DNA from 3 places in the Alteromonas sp. MmMcT2-5 genome. Region 3 is predicted to be linked to each of the others. Evidence: predicted binding sites of a transcription regulator. Region 3 holds the regulator's gene; each other region holds the start of a gene.
The links. The regulator sigma-54, encoded in region 3, starts transcription at its own class of promoters, with help from an activator protein. The targets are predictions, from matches to a motif close to GTTGGCACGNNNNTNGNNT.
Positions count from the first base shown of each region.

Region 1: glnA (glutamate--ammonia ligase) is a predicted target of sigma-54. The motif match lies at 1,345-1,363, and genes of this name have one in related genera.
Region 2: MHN09_RS14835 (DUF1328 family protein) is a predicted target of sigma-54. The motif match lies at 2,212-2,230, and genes of this name have one in related genera.

Region 1 covers NZ_JAKRFB010000033.1:44,361-48,124, forward strand. The annotation lists gene glnA (glutamate--ammonia ligase) at 1-1,278, opposite strand, end outside; gene typA (translational GTPase TypA) at 1,736-3,568, shown strand.
Region 2 covers NZ_JAKRFB010000036.1:34,136-37,899, reverse strand. The annotation lists gene MHN09_RS14850 (DUF349 domain-containing protein) at 1-1,444, shown strand, start outside; gene MHN09_RS14845 (hypothetical protein) at 1,458-1,676, shown strand; gene MHN09_RS14840 (hypothetical protein) at 1,760-1,954, opposite strand; gene MHN09_RS14835 (DUF1328 family protein) at 1,993-2,169, opposite strand; gene MHN09_RS14830 (DUF2490 domain-containing protein) at 2,416-3,111, opposite strand; gene MHN09_RS14825 (hypothetical protein) at 3,228-3,764, opposite strand, start outside.
Region 3 covers NZ_JAKRFB010000014.1:57,712-61,475, reverse strand. The annotation lists gene lptA (lipopolysaccharide transport periplasmic protein LptA) at 1-9, shown strand, start outside; gene lptB (LPS export ABC transporter ATP-binding protein) at 12-737, shown strand; gene MHN09_RS08370 (RNA polymerase factor sigma-54) at 811-2,292, shown strand; gene hpf (ribosome hibernation promoting factor) at 2,323-2,610, shown strand; gene ptsN (PTS IIA-like nitrogen regulatory protein PtsN) at 2,624-3,067, shown strand; gene rapZ (RNase adapter RapZ) at 3,152-3,764, shown strand, end outside.

The sequences.
Region 1 (3,764 bases), on a different contig from region 3:
ACGGTCGTTATCAAGAGCTTCAAGTGCCATTTCTAGCGAGCTTGCAACTGTTGGAATTTCAGCAGCTTCTTCTGGCGGTAGGTCGTACAAGTCTTTATCCATTGAATCACCAGGGTGGATCTTGTTCTTAATACCGTCGATACCCGCCATAAGCATAGCAGTGAACGCTAGGTATGGGTTAGCTGTTGGGTCAGGGAAACGTACTTCAATACGACGTGCTTTATCGCTAGTTACGTGAGGAATACGAATAGATGCAGAACGGTTACGTGCAGAGTATGCAAGCATTACCGGTGCTTCGAATCCAGGAACCAGACGCTTGTATGAGTTAGTAGAAGCGTTAGCAAACGCGTTGATTGCGCGCGCGTGCTTGATGATACCACCAATGTAGTAAAGTGCTTCCTCAGAAAGACCTGCGTACTTGTCACCTGCAAAGATGTTTACGCCATCTTTAGAGATAGATTGGTGACAGTGCATACCAGAACCATTATCGCCAACAAGCGGCTTAGGCATAAAGGTAGCTGTTTGACCGTATGCGTGTGCAACGTTGTGAACAACATACTTGTAAACTTGAATTTCGTCAGCTTTCTTAACTAGCGTATTGAATTGGCAAGCAATTTCGTTTTGGCCAGCAGTTGCTACTTCGTGGTGGTGCGCTTCGATAACAAGGCCCATCTCTTCCATAACTAGACACATTGCAGCACGGATATCGTGAGCAGAGTCCACTGGTGGTACTGGGAAGTAACCGCCTTTAACGCCAGGGCGGTGTGCCATGTTGCCGCCTTCAAACTCTTCGCCAGAGTTCCACTTTGCTTCAGAAGAGTCAATCTTGTAGAAAGAACCCGCCATGTCAGTGTGGAAGCGTACGTCATCAAAAAGGAAAAACTCTGGCTCTGGGCCGAAGAAACATGTGTCACCGATGCCAGTTGATTTTAGGAATTCTTCTGCACGACGAGCAACTGAACGAGGGTCACGCTCATAACCTTCCATTGTTGAAGGTTCAACGATGTCACAACGGATGTTTACTTGTGTCTCTTCAGCGAAAGGGTCAACTACGCAGCTTGTTGCGTCTGGAAGAAGAACCATGTCTGATTCGTTGATGCCTTTCCAGCCAGCGATTGAAGAACCATCGAACATTTTACCTTCTTCGAAAAACTCTTCATCAACAACGCTCGCAGGAATAGATACGTGTTGTTCTTTACCCTTTGTATCGGTAAAACGTAAATCTACAAACTTCGCTTCACTTTCTTTAATCAGCTCTAATGCCTTTTCTACTGACATCGTGTCCTCCAGGTTTAATGTAAAAATGCGGAATGATCAGCTTCACTCCAACAGTGGCAAAAGTGAAAGCGATTATCATGCCATCTATATGTATACCGATTTCTGTGGCATAGACGGGCATCTATCACTTCCGTTTGAATTAAATTGCATTATATTGGTGCAATGTTGCACCAATATGGCGTTTTGTGCTCATTTGTACGTCAATCAGCCTAGATTACTTTGTAGCGTATAGCCACCAAATATGATCAATTAGGTGCAACGGGGCTGGTTATTTGTTGAACAAGTGTTTGAAAACCAATAAAACTCGTTTCCATCAAAAAAAAGATGCGCAAACGTCGTGGTTTTTCTGTACAATCCGCGCAAATTTTTCTATCTGCATTTTTTTGCAACAAATCTAACGCATACTCCTTTCCACTGAATTGAAGTAGACGTTGATTTACACAGGCTCTATATAAGCATGAATACCACTGATATTAATAAATTGCGTAACATCGCAATCATCGCCCACGTTGACCACGGTAAGACCACCCTGGTAGACAAACTGTTACAGCAGTCTGGCACCCTTGAATCTCGAGGCGAGCAAGAAGAGCGCGTAATGGACTCGAACGACATCGAGAAAGAACGTGGCATTACCATCCTAGCTAAGAACACAGCGATTAACTGGAACGACTACCGTATCAACATCGTAGACACTCCAGGACACGCTGACTTCGGTGGTGAAGTAGAGCGTGTAATGTCGATGGCTGACTCTGTACTTCTACTTGTAGATGCGCAAGAAGGCCCGATGCCACAAACCCGTTTCGTTACGCAAAAGGCATTTGCTCAAGGTCTTAAGCCAATTGTTGTTATCAACAAAATCGACAAGCCTGGTGCGCGTCCTGATTGGGTTATGGATCAAGTTTTCGACCTATTCGACAACCTAGGTGCAACTGACGAACAGCTAGATTTCCAAGTTGTTTATGCGTCTGCACTTAACGGTTGGGCATCACTAGATGCAGATACTAAAGAAGACGATATGACGGCATTGTTCCAAACTATCGTTGACCAGGTTTCTCCTCCTGATGCAGATATCGACGGCGCATTCCAAATGCAGATCTCTCAGCTTGACTACAACTCATACGTGGGTGTTATCGGCGTAGGTCGTGTTAAGCGTGGTTCTGTTAAGCCAAATCAACAAGTAACGGTTGTTACTGCTGATGGCAAAAAGCGCAACGGCAAAGTAGGCTTAGTTTACGGCTACCTTGGCCTTGCTCGTCACGAAGTTGAATCTGCGCACGCGGGCGACATCATTGCAGTCACAGGTCTTGGCGAACTTAAGATCTCTGACACCATTTGTGACGTCAACACTGTAGAAGCACTTCCTCCACTTACGGTTGACGAGCCTACAGTAACCATGACGTTCCAGGTAAACACCTCGCCGTTTGCAGGTAAAGAAGGTAAGTATGTAACGTCACGTAACATTCTAGAGCGCCTTAAAGACGAACTAGTACACAACGTTGCACTGCGCGTTGAAGAAATGCCTGATCCGGACAAGTTCCGCGTATCTGGTCGTGGTGAACTTCACCTAGGTATTCTTATCGAAAACATGCGTCGTGAAGGTTACGAGCTTGCAGTGTCACGTCCAGAAGTAATTCTGAAAGAAGTTGACGGCGCAACGCAAGAACCATACGAAACCCTGACTATCGACTGTGAAGAACAGCACCAGGGTTCAATCATGGAACAGCTTGGTCTGCGTAAAGCAGAAATGACTGACATGTCTCCAGATGGTAAAGGTCGTGTACGTATCGACTTTATCATTCCAAGCCGTGGCCTAATTGGTTTCCAAACAGAGTTCATGACGTTAACGTCGGGTTCTGGCTTGCTATATCACACGTTCGATCACTATGGTCCGTACAAAGGCGGTATCATCGGTAAGCGTAAGAACGGTGTTCTAATCGCTAATGCAAACGGTAAAGCACTAACTAACGCTCTGTTTAACCTTCAAGAACGCGGTCGTCTATTCATCGGTCACGGTGTTGAAGTGTACGAAGGTATGGTTATCGGTATTCACAGCCGTGACAACGACCTTACTGTAAACGCCCTTAAAGGTAAGCAGCTTACTAACGTTCGTGCATCAGGTACTGACGAAGCGCAAACACTAGTTCCACCAATCAGAATGTCACTTGAGCAAGCGCTTGAGTTCATCGATGACGACGAACTAGTAGAAGTAACGCCTGAATCTATCCGTATTCGTAAGAAGCTTCTTACAGAAAACGAGCGTAAGCGTGCATCACGTGCACCTAAGTCTTAATAGCTTCTAAGACTTACATTGATTTTGAAAATGCCAGCGTCAGCTGGCATTTTTTTTCCATTTTGCCGATGAGTTTGGCCTGCAATCTTTCAACTCGTGTCTCAACTTACACACCGTCACTTCCCATCAAAAAAGCTGCTTTCTAGCATTATCACTAAAACGTTAGAAAAAGTTTAAATATCGACCAAAGGTTAGT
Region 2 (3,764 bases), on a different contig from region 3:
TAACTTAATTGCTCAGGGTAAATTCCGCGTTGCTATTTCAAAATTTGCAAAGCTTCAGGAAAGTTATGCTGCGCTTCCTGGTTCAGCGAAAAAGTATGTAGAGAAGCGTTTTGAAAAGACCGCTGGTGATGTGTCGCGCTTAGAAGGATGGCAGGATTACCTTGCTGCGCCGCGCAAACCCGCTCTTGTAGAGGAAGCAAAAGCGTTAGCCAGCGCTGATGCAGAAAATATTAAGCAAAGAAGTGAAGCCATTAAGTATCTTCGTAAGCAATGGTTATCACTAACACCGTCATCGTCAACGAGTGAAGAAAGTAGTGATGACGCGTTGTTACAGCAGCAATTCGATGATGCACTTGAAAAGGCCTTCGAGCCTTGTAGAGCGCATTATGCGAAGTTAGATGCACAGCGGGCTGCTGCGCGTGAACAGCGCATGTCGATTATCGCTACGGTTAAGGCAATGGACATTAACATGCCGGAAGCCGAGTTAGTGAAAGTTTTCGATAGAGTGTCTAAACAGTGGCACGCTGCAGGTCAGGTTGAACGTGAAATTTATGAACAGCTGAAGCAAGAATGGAAGGCGGTATCATCGCCCATTCAGGCAAAAGTAAATCAATGGCAAAGTGACAACCAAGCCCAAAAGCGTGCGTTAGTCACCCAAGCTTGTCAACTTGCTACGGAAGAAGATGTCGCTGGCGCTGCCGACAAGGCTCAGCAATTACAAAGCCAATGGAAGCAAGTAGGCCATGCAGGTAAACGTGAAGAGAGTAAGTTGTGGGCAGAATTTAAGGCTGCCAATGACACCGTATTTGAACGTTTAAAAGCCGAGCGGAAAGTACAGAATAATGCATTTAACGCGTTAGTAGATTCGCTACTCAAGCAAGTGGAAGCTGTTGACATCAACAGCGATGATGCAACGTTCAGTCAATCAATAAGCGACGTTCGCGTTCAGTTAACCGACTTGCCTAGAGCGCAACGTACGAAAGTAGATAAAAAGATTGATTCACTTGAAAGTAAGCGCGCGGCGCAAGCGAAAAATGCACAATCTCAAGCCCGATTGGCGCGAGCTAAGGCTCTGATTTCTTTACTACAGCTAAGTGTAGGTGAGGGAAGTGGTGATGAGCAATCTCTAGCGGAAACGTTAGGGAAGCGTTGGTCAAGCGTATTGGGTCAGTCAACTGGAAATAAAAAAACTCAGCACGATAGACAATGGTTAACGGTAGCATTAGAAGTCGCAACTGGTATGCCAAGCCCAGATGCAGACGCATCTATACGCTCTAGCGTACAGCTACAAATGATGACATCTAAGTTGGAACAAGGCGAAGCGGCAACAGCTCCCGACATTCTTGCTGACTGGTTATCATACGACTCGATAAGCGAAGAAGATAACCATTTGCTGCAACGAGTTGTTTCAGTTATTGATGCTCACCCTGAAATTGTTGCTTAAACGGAAAGCCTAAATGGAAAACAGTGTTGAGTTTCAATTTGAAACAGAAATGTCTGCTTATCGCTTTTTGAATACTGTAAAGCATATTGACGCAGAAGGGTTAAGAGTGAAATTCGGGCGTACGGATCATCACGTGAGTGTAAAATACCGTTACGGCGTAGGTGAATTTGATTCGACGCTATCTACACTAGACGATCTTGCTCGTGAGTTAGGTGGTGAAGAAGTGTCTTAACTAACCAGTTAGGTCAAACCACGTCGACTGTAAACACAAAAAGGGCCAGACAATTGTCTGGCCCTTTTTTGATAAAAACGTGATTAACAGTCTTTATCTTCAGCGTCTACGCCTTCTTTCACATCTTCACAAGCGTCTTCAACGGCATTACCTGCATCGGTAACAATTTCGTCTAGCTCTTCGCCTGCGTCTTCCGCTTCACCGTCACCGCAAGCTGCTAGTGATAGTGCAAATGCTGATGCTACTAGTACCTTTGATAAGTTTTTAAATGAAAACATATCCTTACTCCTTTTTCCTATTAAAATACTTCTAACTCTTAGGCTCTTGGTGCTCTACCACGTAACGCATTTGCGATAAGTGAGATTACTAGCAACGCGATAAACACAAAGAAAAGAAACTGTGCGATACCTGTTGCTGCACCTGCGATGCCTCCAAAACCAAAAACTGCTGCAATAATGGCGATGATAAAAAATGTGATTGCCCAACCTAACATAACTAAATCCTCGTATTGCTTCCGTTACTTTCACTTTAACTAATGCTATCTTTGTGCCTGTTTTTTAAGTTATTGAAATATAATGATATAATTTAATTTTTCTCTGGTTGTCAGGCCGTATCTGCAGGCAATTAACGTCACGATTACACGTACGAATGCATTTTTTACATGATTGAGTAAGGCCCTAGTCACCCAACTTTACTCTATGTGTGTTAAGGGCCTTTGGCTGGAGTTATTCTTTGATTCTTACCAGCTTCCGAAGAACGTGAGAGCAAGGTTGTGGTTTGTTATGGCGACTGAATTGGCGCCTGGCGACGCAATATGATTCTGTAAGTATCCCATCTCGACGCGCCATTTCTTGTTGAGGTGATAGGCCGGTCCCACGTAAAGTCTATTTTGATCAAACCCGCTAGTTTGGCCCCAGTCTGTGTCGTTCAAACCCAAAAATACCTCGTCCCACACGACCATTGACCATTGCTCATTTAAAGGTTTCGACCACCGTATAAATTGTCTAAACCGATAGCCTGTATCACCGCCTTCATCGCTCCTGAATCGCTGCTCCAAACGACTTCTACCTGAAATGGTACCGCCCATAAATTTGCTTAATGAATACGTGGCTTGCTGCCACACCCTGTCTTCTTCAATTGAACCGTTGTCTGAGTCTATCGTTACTCTTGCAACACCCAGCCACAAGGTTGTATCGCTTGATAGTTTGTAGCCGACACCGGGACGAACGATAGAAGCGCCTAGGCGAGATGCGTCGTCTTTAAAGCGTAAATGACCGTCAAACCAAAATTGCCATTTACCTTTATCATCGGCATCTCCAGTGAGTGCGAGGGCGTTCCAAGATTGAAAATCTGACTCGGCGTGCGACTTAACGCCGGCTGTCATCGCCATCACAAGTAGTAAGACGCAACGCGTCATAATTCGTTTTGCGCACATAGTTTTTCTCGTTGAAAATAAAAAAGAGGCAAAGCGAAAGGGAAGGGACGCCTTGCCTGCAAAGGGAGAGTGTTTCGCCCCTCACACTTCCTAAGAATGGAGGGGCAGTGGCCTATTTAGTTACCGTTTGGGTTGTAAGGTAACGAAGATTGGTGAGCAACAATACGCAGGTCGCCGTCACTATCTTTGACATAGGCAAAAGTGTATTCCACCTTCGTTTCGCCACCTTTTGTATCGGTAAAGAAGTAGTTGCCCATCGCCACGGCCATGCGACAGCTGTTGTTGATAATACCCACATTATCGAATTTCACATTTGTGTAAGGCTTTATTGCAAAGCCTTTGTCCTCTTCGTAAGCGTCGTTACCACCAACAAAGTATGAAAGCGCAGCATCGAAGCTTGAACGGAACTGGTCGTTAGCTGCAAGCGTTGGTTTAAACAGTACGCTGCTTAGATCATAACCATACATAGCTTGGATGAAATCTGCGGCTTCGCCAGAGTAATCACCATCATTGCTAAATACTGCACCAATTCGCACTATCCCGTCGCCCCACATCTTTTGTGCCGTTACCACTTCTCGCTCAGTAATACATTCGTCGGAATAAAGTAATGCGTTGTCGAGTGCTTTAGTTTTTAACGCCGGAACATTCGAACT
Region 3 (3,764 bases):
AATGAATAGCAATGGCAACTTTGAGCGCTAAAAATCTTGCTAAGGCTTACAAGTCACGACAGGTTGTACGAGATGTAAGCCTGTCTGTCTCAACGGGTCAAATTGTTGGTCTTCTTGGCCCAAATGGCGCTGGTAAGACCACCACATTCTACATGATTGTTGGTTTAGTGAATCTGGATAAAGGCAAGATTGAAATCGACGACAATGAGCTAACTCATCAGCCCATGCACGAGCGCGCACGCCGCGGAATTGGCTACCTACCGCAGGAAGCCTCTATTTTCAGAAAGCTCACAGTGCATGAAAATATCATGGCCATTTTGCAAACCCGTAAAGATTTAAATTCACAACAGCAAGAAGAAGAAGCAGATGCGCTACTTGATGAATTTAATATTAACCATATACGTAATAGTACGGGGATGAGTTTGTCAGGGGGCGAACGCCGTCGCGTTGAGATTGCCCGCGCTCTGGCAGCAAAACCGCAATTTATTTTGTTAGACGAACCATTTGCTGGTGTTGATCCAATATCAGTTAATGATATAAAGAAGATAATACAACATCTTCGCGATAGGGGTATTGGAATCCTTATCACGGACCATAACGTACGAGAGACATTGGATGTTTGTGAAAAGGCGTACATTGTGAGTCATGGCGAGCTTATTGCGCAAGGAACGGCGGAACAGGTTTTAAGTAATCAAAAAGTAAGGGATGTATACCTAGGCGAACAATTCAGGCTATAGTTAATGTAACCGAATTGTCATTTTTCAGTTTCGCTCTGGTATATTCAATTTAGAGCATTTAAATAAGACGTAGATGAAACCATCTTTACAGCTAAAATTTAGCCAACAACTTACCATGACACCACAGCTTCAGCAGGCCATTAAACTGCTGCAGCTTTCTACACTTGATCTTCAACAAGAGATCCAAGAAGCGCTCGATTCTAATCCGCTATTAGAAGTTGAAGAAGGTAACGACGAGCCGCAACTAGAAAAGAACAATATCGACAACGATGACAGCGGCTCTGAGGCCACTGCTTCTGCATCTAGTGACACACTAGAAGCCGGCGATGCACTTGAGAAAAACGATCTTCCCGATGAGCTGCCAATCGACAGCACATGGGACGAATACTACTCTGCTTCATCTTCGCCTGCTCCGGGTCCATCCAATGACGACGAGCAAATCTTCCAAGGTGAGACTACTGAAGATATTCAAGAGCACCTTCTTTGGCAAATGCGCCTTACCCATTTCTCGGATACCGATCGCGCAATCGCTACAGCAATCATCGACTCTATTGACGAGTCAGGTTATTTAACCGTTACCCTTGATGATATTTTAGAAGCGGTTAACGATGATGATATGGAAGAGCCGATTGAAATGGACGAAATAGAATGTGTGCTAAAGCGCATTCAGATGTTCGACCCTATTGGTTCTGGCTCACGCTCTCCACAAGAATGTTTGATGGTGCAATTGCGCCAGTTTTCAGAAGACACACCGTGGCTTGCTGAAGCAAAGCAACTGATTGAAGAGTACTCTGACTTACTGAGCAGCAAAGACTATCGTACGCTTATGCGTAAAAGCCGATTGAAAGAAGATCAGCTACGCGAGGCAATGCGTTTACTGCAAACCTTGAATCCTCGCCCAGGTAGTGCTTTAGTTACTAAAGAGCCTGAGTACGTTATTCCTGATGTCTCAGTAACCAAGAAAAATGGCCGTTGGGTGGTTGAGCTGAACCCCGACAGTCTGCCTAAGTTAAGCGTAAATCAACAATACGCTGCAATGAGTCGCCGTGCCAAGAATAGTAGCGATTCACAATTCATCCGCTCACACATGCAAGAGGCTAAGTGGTTCATAAAGAGCCTTGAATCTCGTAACGAAACCTTAATGAAGGTTGCAAACTGCATTGTGCAGCAGCAAATGGGCTTTTTTGAGCACGGCCCGGAAATGATGAAACCAATGGTGCTAAATGATGTCGCAGAAATGGTAGATATGCACGAATCCACTATTTCGCGAGTGACAACGCAAAAGTACATGCATACGCCACGTGGAATCTTCGAATTGAAGTATTTTTTCTCAAGCCACGTTGCAACAGAGTCTGGTGGTGAATGTTCATCTACAGCGATTCGTGCATTGATCAAGAAATTAGTGGCCGCTGAAAAGCCTAGCAAGCCGCTAAGTGATAGCAAGATTGCTTCATTGTTGGCCGAACAAGGCATTAAAGTTGCCCGGCGAACAATAGCAAAGTACCGGGAATCGTTGTCGATCCCGCCGTCGAACCAACGCAAAAGCCTTATTTAATCGGGCTTAATAATATAAGGAAGACGAAATATGCAAATCAACCTTACTGGTCATCATGTCGAAATCACCGACTCTTTGCGTAATTATGTCGATACGAAGTTCAGCAAACTTGAACGTCACTTTGATCACATTTCTAATGTGCATGTCATCCTGAACGTTGAAAAATTAAATCAAAAAGCCGAAGCGACCGTTCATTTAAGTGGCGCTGAAGTATTCGCATCCTCAGAAAATACCGACATGTATGCGGCGATTGACAGCATGGTTGATAAACTCGACCGGCAGGTAATCAAGCATAAGGAAAAACTGAAAAAACATTAGTAGTTAATTAAGCATGGATATACAAGCCATCGTAAGTCTGGACCGCACCGAGTGTGCGGTTCAGTGTAATAGTAAAAAGCGAATTCTTGAGATCATCGCTGATATCGCTGCCAAGCAAAACGAGAACATTGATCAGGCAACGGTACTCAACAGTTTGATGGCTCGAGAGCGTATGGGTAGTACAGGCATTGGCAATGGTATCGCCCTGCCCCACGGACGCCTGCCGGGCCTTGAGAAAGTGATTGCCATTGTTGTAACCAGCACGCCAGCAATCGACTTTGACGCCCTTGACGAGAAACCCGTAGACATCTTTTTTGCGCTACTCGTTCCCGAGGAACAGACCGAAGGACACCTTCAAACGCTGGCCACCGTGGCTGGTAAACTAAGCGACAAAGAAACGATTAAAGCAATACGTCGCGCAACGACAAGCGACGATATTCTATCTGCATTAAGTTAAACATTAAGCGCCTATTAACCGTTTAGTAGGCGCCTAATTCAACAACGCGTATGTGATAAAACCAGAGTATTAGGGAGAAAGTAGGTGAAGCTGATAATAATCAGTGGTCGTTCGGGGTCTGGTAAGTCTGTCGCACTTCGCGCATTGGAAGATTTAGGTTATTACTGTGTTGATAATATCCCGGTAAACTTACTTCCCACCTTAACCCATACAGTTGTTGACGAGTACGATCAGGTTGCGGTAAGTATCGATGTGAGAAACTTACCTAAAAATCCTGACGATTTGGTAGAAATTCTAGACTACCTGCCTTCTTCGTGGTCGATGACCATTGTTTACATTGACGCGAGCGATGATGTACTGGTTAAGCGTTTTAGCGAAACACGTCGTCTTCACCCTCTCGCCAAGCTTAATAAATCGCTTTCAGAAGCCATTAAAGCCGAGTCTGCCCTACTTGCTCCTATTGCTGAGCGCGCAGATTTATATCTAGATACAGATAAGCTTACCATTCACCAACTGGCAGAGTTAATTCGAGAGCGTATCCTGGGTAAGAAAAGCTCACGCCTTGTGCTTGTGTTTGAGTCGTTTGGCTTTAAGCACGGCATTCCTAAAGATGCGGATTACGTTTTTGATGCCCGCTTTTTACCTAACCCCCACTGGGAGCCCGACCTTAAACATCTGACCGGATTAGACGCACCAG